DNA from 3 places in the Murimonas intestini genome. Region 3 is predicted to be linked to each of the others. Evidence: riboswitches for the same ligand, from Rfam matches in the RefSeq annotation. Region 3 holds a riboswitch; each other region holds the start of a gene.
The links. A riboswitch is a leader RNA that binds a small molecule or an ion and turns the genes downstream of it on or off. The one in region 3 is predicted to bind cobalamin.
Positions count from the first base shown of each region.

Region 1: it holds a riboswitch for cobalamin, as region 3 does, so the genes downstream of both, NSB28_RS21080 (ABC transporter substrate-binding protein) here and NSB28_RS19800 (energy-coupling factor ABC transporter permease) in region 3, are expected to answer to the same signal.
Region 2: it holds a riboswitch for cobalamin, as region 3 does, so the genes downstream of both, NSB28_RS23270 (ABC transporter substrate-binding protein) here and NSB28_RS19800 (energy-coupling factor ABC transporter permease) in region 3, are expected to answer to the same signal.

Region 1 covers NZ_JANKBI010000019.1:109,005-112,285, forward strand. Annotated here, with positions in the region: gene NSB28_RS21075 (FecCD family ABC transporter permease) at 1-555, opposite strand, end outside; gene NSB28_RS21080 (ABC transporter substrate-binding protein) at 559-1,626, opposite strand; cobalamin riboswitch at 1,862-2,045, opposite strand; gene NSB28_RS21085 (DUF951 domain-containing protein) at 2,161-2,355, opposite strand; gene NSB28_RS21090 (NAD-dependent protein deacylase) at 2,408-3,121, opposite strand; gene srtB (class B sortase) at 3,169-3,281, opposite strand, start outside.
Region 2 covers NZ_JANKBI010000025.1:33,258-36,538, reverse strand. Annotated here, with positions in the region: gene NSB28_RS23275 (extracellular solute-binding protein) at 1-1,035, shown strand, start outside; cobalamin riboswitch at 1,143-1,335, shown strand; gene NSB28_RS23270 (ABC transporter substrate-binding protein) at 1,518-3,119, shown strand; gene NSB28_RS23265 (ABC transporter permease) at 3,125-3,281, shown strand, end outside.
Region 3 covers NZ_JANKBI010000017.1:71,283-74,563, forward strand. Annotated here, with positions in the region: gene hemA (glutamyl-tRNA reductase) at 1-1,148, opposite strand, end outside; cobalamin riboswitch at 1,315-1,496, shown strand; gene NSB28_RS19800 (energy-coupling factor ABC transporter permease) at 1,627-2,379, shown strand; gene NSB28_RS19805 (energy-coupling factor ABC transporter substrate-binding protein) at 2,381-2,704, shown strand; gene cbiQ (cobalt ECF transporter T component CbiQ) at 2,723-3,281, shown strand, end outside.

The DNA of each region.
Region 1 (3,281 bases), on a different contig from region 3:
CTTGTCATTTACAAGATACACAATAAAATTTGAAAAAGCTGAACATACTGCGCTCAGTGCCATACCTGCAAGGAGCAGCTTGACTGAATTGGCCCTGCCCCCTACATTTGCCAGTCCCACCACAGCCACAGAAATACCAAAGGCTCCCAGAAAAGCCATGCCGCCTACTGCATTGGCCCCCAGCGCCACCCCCACTCCAAGCATAATAGAGAGGGTAGCCCCAAGCGATGCACCTGAAGAGATACCCAGCACATATGGGTCTGCCAGAGGATTCTTAACTATTGCCTGCATGATGACACCGCAGACAGAAAGTCCCATGCCCACCAGCAGCGCCAGGATCAGCCTGGGCATTCTGATATACCATACCACATCGTGTACCGGCCCTGCCCCCAGGGCCGTGCCGTCTCCAATGCCGAACAGCTTATAGAGGATGATCTCATAGACCTGCTCTATAGTCAGGCTGGAGGATCCTATAGTGACTGCTGCCAGCAGCGATACCCCAAGCGCTGCAAGCAGTACGATACATATGGTAATATAAGATGCTTTCTTCTTCATTTTTTACTCCTGGTATAATTCCGGATATAATGCTTCACCGATGGCATTCAGTCCGTCAATGGTGCGGATGCCGCTTGTGTACACATCACTTAAATTCAGAGGAAATACCTGATTATCTTTTACAGCCTTCAGGCTTGAGAAAGCAGGATCCTCTGTGATATTCTTCAGTGCCTCAGAACCTGCGCCTTCTCCGTACCCTTCCATATGTATCACGAAGATAGCATCAGGATCGAGTGCAACAAGATCTTCTTTTCCGATCTGTCCGTCAGCGTCCGCCAGCTCTCCGCCCATCTTTGTCACCATGTCGCCTGCAAGCATTGTATCACCGTATACATTGATGGAATCACCGAGGAATTCTACCACAAGCACTTTCTTCTTTTCCTTGCCTTTAGCTGCCTCTGTCACTTTGTCAACAGCGGCTTCCATCTCATCAACGATGGCCTGGGCTTTATCCTCCACGTTAAAGATCTTTCCAATTGTCAGGATATCCTGGTATTCATTCTCCACTGTCCTCTTTTCGCTGATATCATTTGAATTCAGCGCCATGTATGTATTAACGCCATTCTTATGCCAGTAATCCACGTCTCCCAGTGATTTTTCAGAGAAGGTGGACTTCCATGCCAGAATAAAATCCGGCTCCAGCATGATTGCCGCTTCTTTGCTCATAGCTGCATTGCTGTCTGTGAAATCATTAAATTCTTTATCTTCGATTTTAGCATAAGCATCCTGTAAGGAAGGTGTGATATCATCCTTAGTGACACCGATGATAGAGATAATATTATCCTCAAGCTCCAGAGCCAGCATAGTCTCCACAGAATTCTGCCATGCAGTAATAACCTTTTTAGGCGCCTCAGTAAAGGTTTCCTCTACAGGTTCTTTCTCATAATTAAACGTACTGATCGTGAGAGGATAATTAGAGGCGTTTTCATCCTCCGCTTCTGTCTCCTGCACTTCTGTGACAGTTTCCGTTGTCCCTTCAGCCGCTTCCGCCACTGTTCCATTTCCTGCACCCCAGGCTGTCAGGCCGCAGATCATTCCCGTCATTACAATTGCTACTGCTTTTTTCTTCATTTTTTCATTTCTCCTTTGAATGATTTTTATATACCACCGCAGCTGCACATCCTCCCTGAAGGTCTTATTTCACAAGAACAAAGTTTCCCTGAATAAAAAAATGCCTGCACGATCCGCAGACATTTCATTTATTCCAGCTGGCAGCACAGTATATGCAGCGTGTAAATACACGCCTTCTGCCCCCTGTGCCGGCTGTCATATATTCTTTATTGGGTGTGGATACTTTCTGCGGAAGATACCAACCTTATATTAAGCAGGTTTCCTGGCTCATGGCTCATGCGCAGCAGCATGCCTTCTCACACTTTCATGCAATGACATTTTATGCCTCTGCTCACCATTTACAGTGACCGGATCGCTTAGGATTTACACCTAATTCCCTATTACCCCACCTTGTGGGCACTTAATATCCTTTTATCAATTACTGCCAATATACTACACCATATATCTGCAAAAAGTCAACCCTCGTTTTGACTCATATGCAGATCGGACGTTATAAAGTTACTGGTCACGGAGAAACAATAACTTATTAATATACTAATCCTCCGGCTTCCTCAGCCCTCTGGTGTTCTTTTCCACCAGCTTCCTGGCTATCATGATCTGATGTCCGCATCCCAGGCACTGAAGCCTGAAATCAGCGCCGACCCTCATGATTTTCCACTCGCTGCTTCCGCAGGGATGCTGCTTTTTCAGCTTCACTATATCTCCGACTTCATAATTAAGCTTTTCCATTCCCAGCCCAGCTCCTTTACTGAAAAATATGATCTTTCGTAACTATCTTTCCCTATATCTGCCCCAATATTTCCCCGATGCTTCCCTGAACTACAAGATTGGCATACTTATCCTGGGGAGTCACAGTCTTATTAATAACTGTCAGCTTGTCCCCCTGATAATAATCCACAAGTCCTGCTGCCGGGTATACCACAAGTGAGGTGCCTCCGATAATAAGCATATCAGCCTCAGATATGTAACGTACAGCCTTGGAAAGTGTCGTATTGTCCAGCCCCTCTTCATAGAGAACCACATCAGGCTTTATTGTTCCCCCGCATTCACACTTTGGCACACCGTGTGATTCCAGCATATACTCTGCATCATAAAATTTATGGCATTTCATGCAATAATTCCTGTGGACGCTCCCATGAAGCTCCAGAACCTCCCTGCTGCCCGCCTTCTGGTGAAGGCCGTCAATATTCTGGGTAATGACAGCCTTCAGCTTGCCCTCTGCTTCCAGCTGCGCAAGCTTTTGATGGGCTGCATTTGGCTGTGCGTTCAGAACAAGCATCTTATTCCTGTAAAACCTGTAAAACTCTTCTGTGTTCCTCATAAAAAAGGTATGGCTTAAGATAGTTTCAGGCGGATAATCATACTGCTGGTGATACAGCCCGTCAGTGCTCCTAAAGTCAGGTATCCCGCTTTCCGTGGAAACTCCCGCCCCACCGAAGAATACAATATTGCTGCTGCCTTCAATCATTTCTCTCAGACGTGATACACTGTCCATAACAATATCCTCCTTTGCCTTTCCCCATCAGCCTTTATCATCAGACTTTATTTAGAATCGTAGGTTTCAATCAATTTTCCCTGCACTATAAATCTGGTGGCATCATTTCCGGTACAGGTCGACAGGGTAACTACCTTGTCCTTACTAGTCACTGCCGTCT
Region 2 (3,281 bases), on a different contig from region 3:
ATCGCGGCCCTGTCGTATTTTTATGGGATTGATACAGAGTATGTCTCACCGCTGATGGAGACAAATGTGGTGACAAAGGAAACAAACTGCATTCTGAGGGAAGACAGCTTTTATAAACGGGCTTTGAGATTCTATTTCATGGCCAATCAGAGAGGGCTTCTGGACCCGGATTCCATGACACAGAGCTACAGCAGCCTGGATAAGAAGTTCAGTGAGGGAAGGATCATGTTTTCCTGGTTTTCCTGGCTGTCTGGCACTTACAATATTGATTCGTCAGGCCATGTGAACAATGCCCAGCGGCCGGACGGGTATGCGAATGTGCCTGCCGGGGATATGAAGATATATGAAGCGCCTGACCAGATAATCGGGAGGAACTGGTATTTTGCCATCAGCAAAAACTGCAGAGAGATCGATAAGGCGTGTGAATTCCTGAACTGGATCTATGATCCTGAGGTGGAGCGTTATCTGTACAACGGGCCGGAAGGCGGAGTATGGAATTATAATGAGGATGGGGAGCCGGTGGTGACTGAGGAGGGCTGGCATGTGATAAACAATAAGGCCGAGGACATCATGCCTGTCAGGTGGGGAGGCGCTTTCCAGGACGGGACATATCTGCTGAACGCCCTGGGGCTGCAGGCCTCCACCATTATGGATGACGGCTATACCATCGGGTACAGGTATTGGCCCTCCAGTCTGAATGCAAATGCCACCCTGATGCAGAAGGAAGTAAATGAAATGCTTGGAACAGACACTCTGGCAGAGTATCTCTATAAGAATGATATGGTAGCAAAATCCACAATAGCCGTAAATATGATCCCGCCTGCTTCCGATGAGATGGAGACAAGGATAAATGCCATCGGGGAGATCGTGCGCGACTATTCATGGCAGATGGTCTATGCAAAGGATAACACAGAGTTTGAATCACTCTGGACGGTGATGGTGGAAAAAGCTGAGAAGCAGGGACTATATGATGTGGAAAGCTACTATAAAAATGCCTGGGAGAACGCCCTGACGAAAGCGGCGGAATATGAGTGAGACAGCGGCATGCGACTAGTACCATAAGTTTTTCTAATACCCCGGTTAAGAAAAAAATGAATATCTTTTTGTCTTATATTGTGGTAAAATCAAACCTGCAAGTTAAATAAATAATAAAGATGCAGAGGTACGCCGGAGGCAATTCCGGTGTTTAATAGGGAATACAGTGAGAATTCTGTAGCAGCCCGCTTTACTGTGATAATTATGCTTTTCTTCAAATATGCCACTGGCCCGCAAGGCTGGGAAGGCGGAGAGAGTGACGATTTAAGCCAGGAGACCTGCCCTGCATGAGAGACATGTGTTTTCGGTGGGGAAAAACAGGTAAATGAGCAATAGAAAGAGCGAGTATCAGATCTGCGTTTTTTCAGGAGCATACAGAAGAGTGATACTTCAATCGTTTACATGGATAAGGGCACTGCCGCCGGGCAGTGCCCTTTCCCGTTTCCGGAAAACCACTCACAGACAATGAAGGAGGAAAAAGAATGAAACGCAGCTGGAAGAAAATGACGGGCCTGTTCATGGCAGCAGCCCTGGGAGTAAGCCTTATGGGGTTTACAAGTGAGGCCAAGAGCACAGAGGGGGCGGCAGACGCCGCGGAGAGTCTGAATGAGACAAAAGAGATGGTGCTGGGATCAGTGCGTGATATGATCCCGGGGGAGGGAGATGCGTTTTATGTGAACCTGAGCGCTCAGGTATGGGAGCCATTAGTCATCAACAACAATCACAAGCTGGAGCCGGGGCTGGCAGAGTCCTGGGAGACAAATGATGACTGTACTGAATGGACATTCCACCTGGTGGAAAATGCATCATTCACAGACGGAGTAAAATTTGATGCAGATGCCTGCATGAAAAATATTGAAAGATATAAAGCAGGACCATTGACATCTACGTATACATCACTGAGCATAGATAAGTCATTTCCAAATCTTAAGGAGATGGTCAAAATTGATGATTACACTGTGAAATTTGTGTTCAGTGAGCCGATCACCACGCTGGATGCCCTGCTGGGAGATTACGGCAGTCCAATGATCAGCCCTAACTGTTTTGATGCGTCCACAGGGGAGATCACATCCCAGGTCGTGGGCACAGGACGCTATATCATTGATGAGCATGTACAGGACCAGTATGCTACATTTGTGAGAAATGAAGACTACTGGGGAGAAAACCCAGGCAAGCTTAAAAGCTACAGGGTAAACTGCATCCCTGATTCAGAGACACGCTATTCAGCACTCGTGTCAGGAGAGATCATGGGCCTGATGGACAATGGCGCTATCATGGTTGATGCGGCAGATAAGCTGGTTAAAAGTGATGACAGATTCGTGATTGAGCCCACAAAGAGTCATATGACGCATTACCTGTATGTCAACGGGTCCAAAGAATATTTAGGTGACGTGAGGCTGCGTCAGGCGATCAGCTATGCAATCGACAGGGAGCAGTTAAATGAGACTTTGTATGCAGGTCTGTGCTATCCGGCCTATGGCGCTCTGAGCAACCAGACACCGCTTTATAAGGACATTCAGGGTGAATACAATCTGGAAAAGGCAAAAGAGCTGGCGGATGAAGTGCTGGGGGGACAGCGCCTTCAGACTACCATGATCCTGGGACAGAGGGTAGTGGACGGCTATCCGGTGAAGGCAATGGCAGAATATATGCAGGCAGCCTTGTCTGAAATAGGTATAGATATGACGATCGAAGTGCTGGATAATGCTGTTACTACAGACAGGCTGAAAGCCGGCGATTATGATTTTAATATTACAGTGACAGGTTTAAACAGCGCAGATCCCTATGCAACTCTCTTTGGATGGATGGGAACAGAGGGCGGCAGTAATGTGAGCTACCACTGGAACTATTCTAATCCTGAGGTTGACGAACTGCTTTCAACTGTACTCAACGAGAAGGATGAGCAGAAGAGGGCAGAGATATATGGACGCCTCCAGGAAATTTCTGCAGAAGAGCTTCCGGTGATCTCCATCCTTTATTATGTGAATGTAAATATCCACAATAAAGAGGTCACAGGCTATGTATCTGACCTGTTTGATGGCGTGAGCATCCCGACCCTGGAATGGGCAGACGAAAGTAAATAGAAAATATGGCAGTTCTAAAATATATAGGGAAAAAGCTTCTGATGCTGGTCCCTGTCCTGTTTGGTATTTCAGTGCTGGCATTTATGCTTGGAATGGCTTCCCCGGGAGATCCGGTGGAGGCCATCCTCAATCCGGACGGGACGCAGATCATAGACCAGAAGG
Region 3 (3,281 bases):
TTATTAACTACCTTCCCTGCAGCCGCTCCTATGCATCCCCTGAGCTTTTCCTGCATTTCCTTTTCCAGAGGAAGATCACGGATAACCTTCGTCAGACGCAGCTCTACGTCTCTGGCTGCTTCTTCTTTGATCTCCTGTATTTTGGGGATCACATCCCTGCACTCATACCATGTGTAGAATTCTTCCATCTGCTCCTCTAAGATATGATCTGCCCTGGCAATATTTGCCCTGACTTTTTCACTTTTTATATCGACCTTAAAGTAATCAATATCATATAACGTGATATTTTCAAGCTTTCCTGCTTCAGGATCTATATCTCTTGGCACTGCCAGATCCACAAGGACTACAGGATGAGACACCTGTGCCTCTCTGACACAGTGTTCCTTCAGTGTATAATTAGGGCTTGCAGTGGCACTTATCACATAGTCACATTTTGGAAACAGCTGCATCCTGTCTCCATAATCGATCCTTTTGCAATCCCTTGGAATATCTACGATACCGCTGCGGTACTGGCGCACCGTGACAGTTACATCCGCGCCCGCTTCATGCATGACAGTGGCCGTCAGCCGCCCCATCTCCCCGTTTCCTATGACCATGCAGATCTTTCCTTCAAATGTATGCCCTTCCTGCCTCAGCGTATCAAGAGCCTGGTGTATAACCGATCTGTTGGCCGTAGAAAGAGATACTTCCGTCTTGACTTTCTTGCCTGCCGTCACCGCCATCCTGAATAATACTTCAAGGACATTATCCGCCGCATACTGCTCTCTCGCCAGAGCCAGGGCATCCTTCACCTGGGTAATGATCTGATCCTCCCCCAGTATCCGTGACTCAAGTCCTGCCGCCAGACGGAAAAGATGGGCCACGGCCTCTTCCCCTTCTCTGTATACAAAATAAGACCTGTAGAAGCCTCCGTCGGGTATTTCCCTAACCTCACACAAAAGGTCAAACAGGGACCCCTGAAATTCTTCTTCACAGCTCACATAAAGCTCCATCCTGTTACATGTAGAGAGCAGGATACATCCCTCAATGCCTTCGATGCCCTTAAAGAAATCCAATGCTTCGGCACATCTTTTTTTAGTGAATGAAAAGATTGTCCTTATATCGATCCCGGCCCTGCTGTGATCGATCCCTATCATTTGAATACTCATGTAAATACCGCTCTGCCTTTCAAACTTAATCTTGTGTTACTGTTCACAGAACCGTAACAATCTTGTATCATCATAGCACAACATGTGCCAAAATCAAACAAATTTTTTAGCCCGGCAACACTCATTTCACACATTGACAATTTATGGGACAAATGATAAAATCTTATCATAATTGAGTATCGACAGGTGTCCGTTAAACGGAAGAATAGGAAAGCCGGGTTAAAAGCCCGCACGGTCACGCCGCTGTAAAGGAACAGCAGCTATCCAGATACGCCACTGTGAAAATGGGAAGGCGGGTAGCTGTGAAGAAGCCTGAGTCAGAAGACCTGCCTGCGATAAACGATTTACACCTGGTTACGAACGATGGCCGGTGTATGATACATTCCCTTAGAATAAGGGGATTTTTGTCGTATACCCGTCTGCATCCAGACGGGTTTTTTTATGTCAGCACTCAATTTCAATCAGGAGGAAGAAAGTTATGAGTAAAAAGCAAAAAAAGCTGGTCATTCTGGCCGGCGCATTCGCACTCGCCCTTGGGATCACACCTGTGGCTAATGCAATGCACATTATGGAAGGGTACCTTCCTGCAGCATTCTGTATCGCATGGGGCGTTATCTGTATTCCGTTCCTGCTGGCAGGTTTCTTTTCTATCAAAAAATCTCTGCAGGCAAACAGAAAGGCACTTACACTTCTGGCTATGTCGGGAGCCTTTATCTTTGTAATTTCATCCCTGAAAATTCCGTCTGTAACAGGCAGCTGTTCACACATGACAGGGACTGGCCTCGGCGCAATCCTCTTCGGACCGTCATCTGTAGCCATCCTCGGTATTATTGTGCTTCTTTTCCAGGCGATCCTGCTGGCCCACGGCGGACTTACTACCCTGGGCGCCAACACATTCTCTATGGCAATTGCAGGCCCATTCCTTTCCTTTGGAATCTATAAGCTCTGCATGAAGTTTAAAATCAACAAAAGAGTGAGTGTATTCCTCGCTGCCATGCTCGGTGACCTTTTTACATACTGTGTGACAAGCCTTCAGCTGGCTCTGGCACATCCTTCAGACCAGGGCGGCGTTGGCGCTTCCGCTGTGAAATTCCTTGCAGTATTCGCACCTACACAGCTTCCTCTTGCTGTGCTGGAAGGTATCCTGACCCTGATCATCATAATCGGGCTGGAATCCTTCGCTATGCCTGAGCTGAAAGCCATCGGATTTGTTAAAAAGGAGGCTAAATAATATGAGTAAGAATACAAAAACCGTCTTAATATTGATCGCAGCCGCCATTTTAATTGCCATAGTACCATTATTTGCCCTTAAGGGCGCCGAATTCGGCGGTTCAGATGATGCGGGCAGCCAGGTAGTTGAAGAAGTAAACAGCGGCTATGAGCCCTGGTTCACTCCTGTTCTGGAAACTATGCTGGGCGGGGAGCTTCCCGGGGAAGTAGAGAGCCTTATCTTCTGTATCCAGACCGGCATTGGCGTTGGCATCATGGCTTTTTGTATGGGACGCCTTGTTGAGCGCAAAAAATGGTCGAAAAAACTTGGGAAAGAACTTGAATAGTCAAAAAGGAGTACTGTCTTGATTGTTATAGATAAGCTTTGCTATTATTCCAAATTAAGATATGTCAATGCCGGTGAGAAGTTTGCCTATGCAATGGCCACACTGATTTTCTGTCTGGTCTCACGTTCGATTGCCATAGCTCTTCTCGTCCTCGCAGTAAATGGGATCCTCAATGTAAAAACAGGGGGGATCCCACTTTCCCGTTATAAAACATTAATGGCCGTCCCTCTGGCATTCTTATTCTTAAGCACCATCGCAATTATTATAAATATTTCAAAAACTCCCCTGGATGCCTTTGCCATTCCTGTTGGGAGCTATTACATTACAGGCAGCCATTCATCTATCCTGTATGGGATCCAGCTGATCCTGACCGCGCTGGCCAGTGTATCCTGCCTCTATTTCTTATCCCTGAATACTCCTATGACAGACATCATCCTTGTCCTGCACAGGCTTCACTGTCCGCTTTTGCTGCAGGAACTGATGCTCCTGATCTACCGTTTCATCTTTGTACTTCTGGATATTGCGTCAGCGATCACCACCTCCCAGAATTCACGTCTGGGCAACAAGGACTATAAGA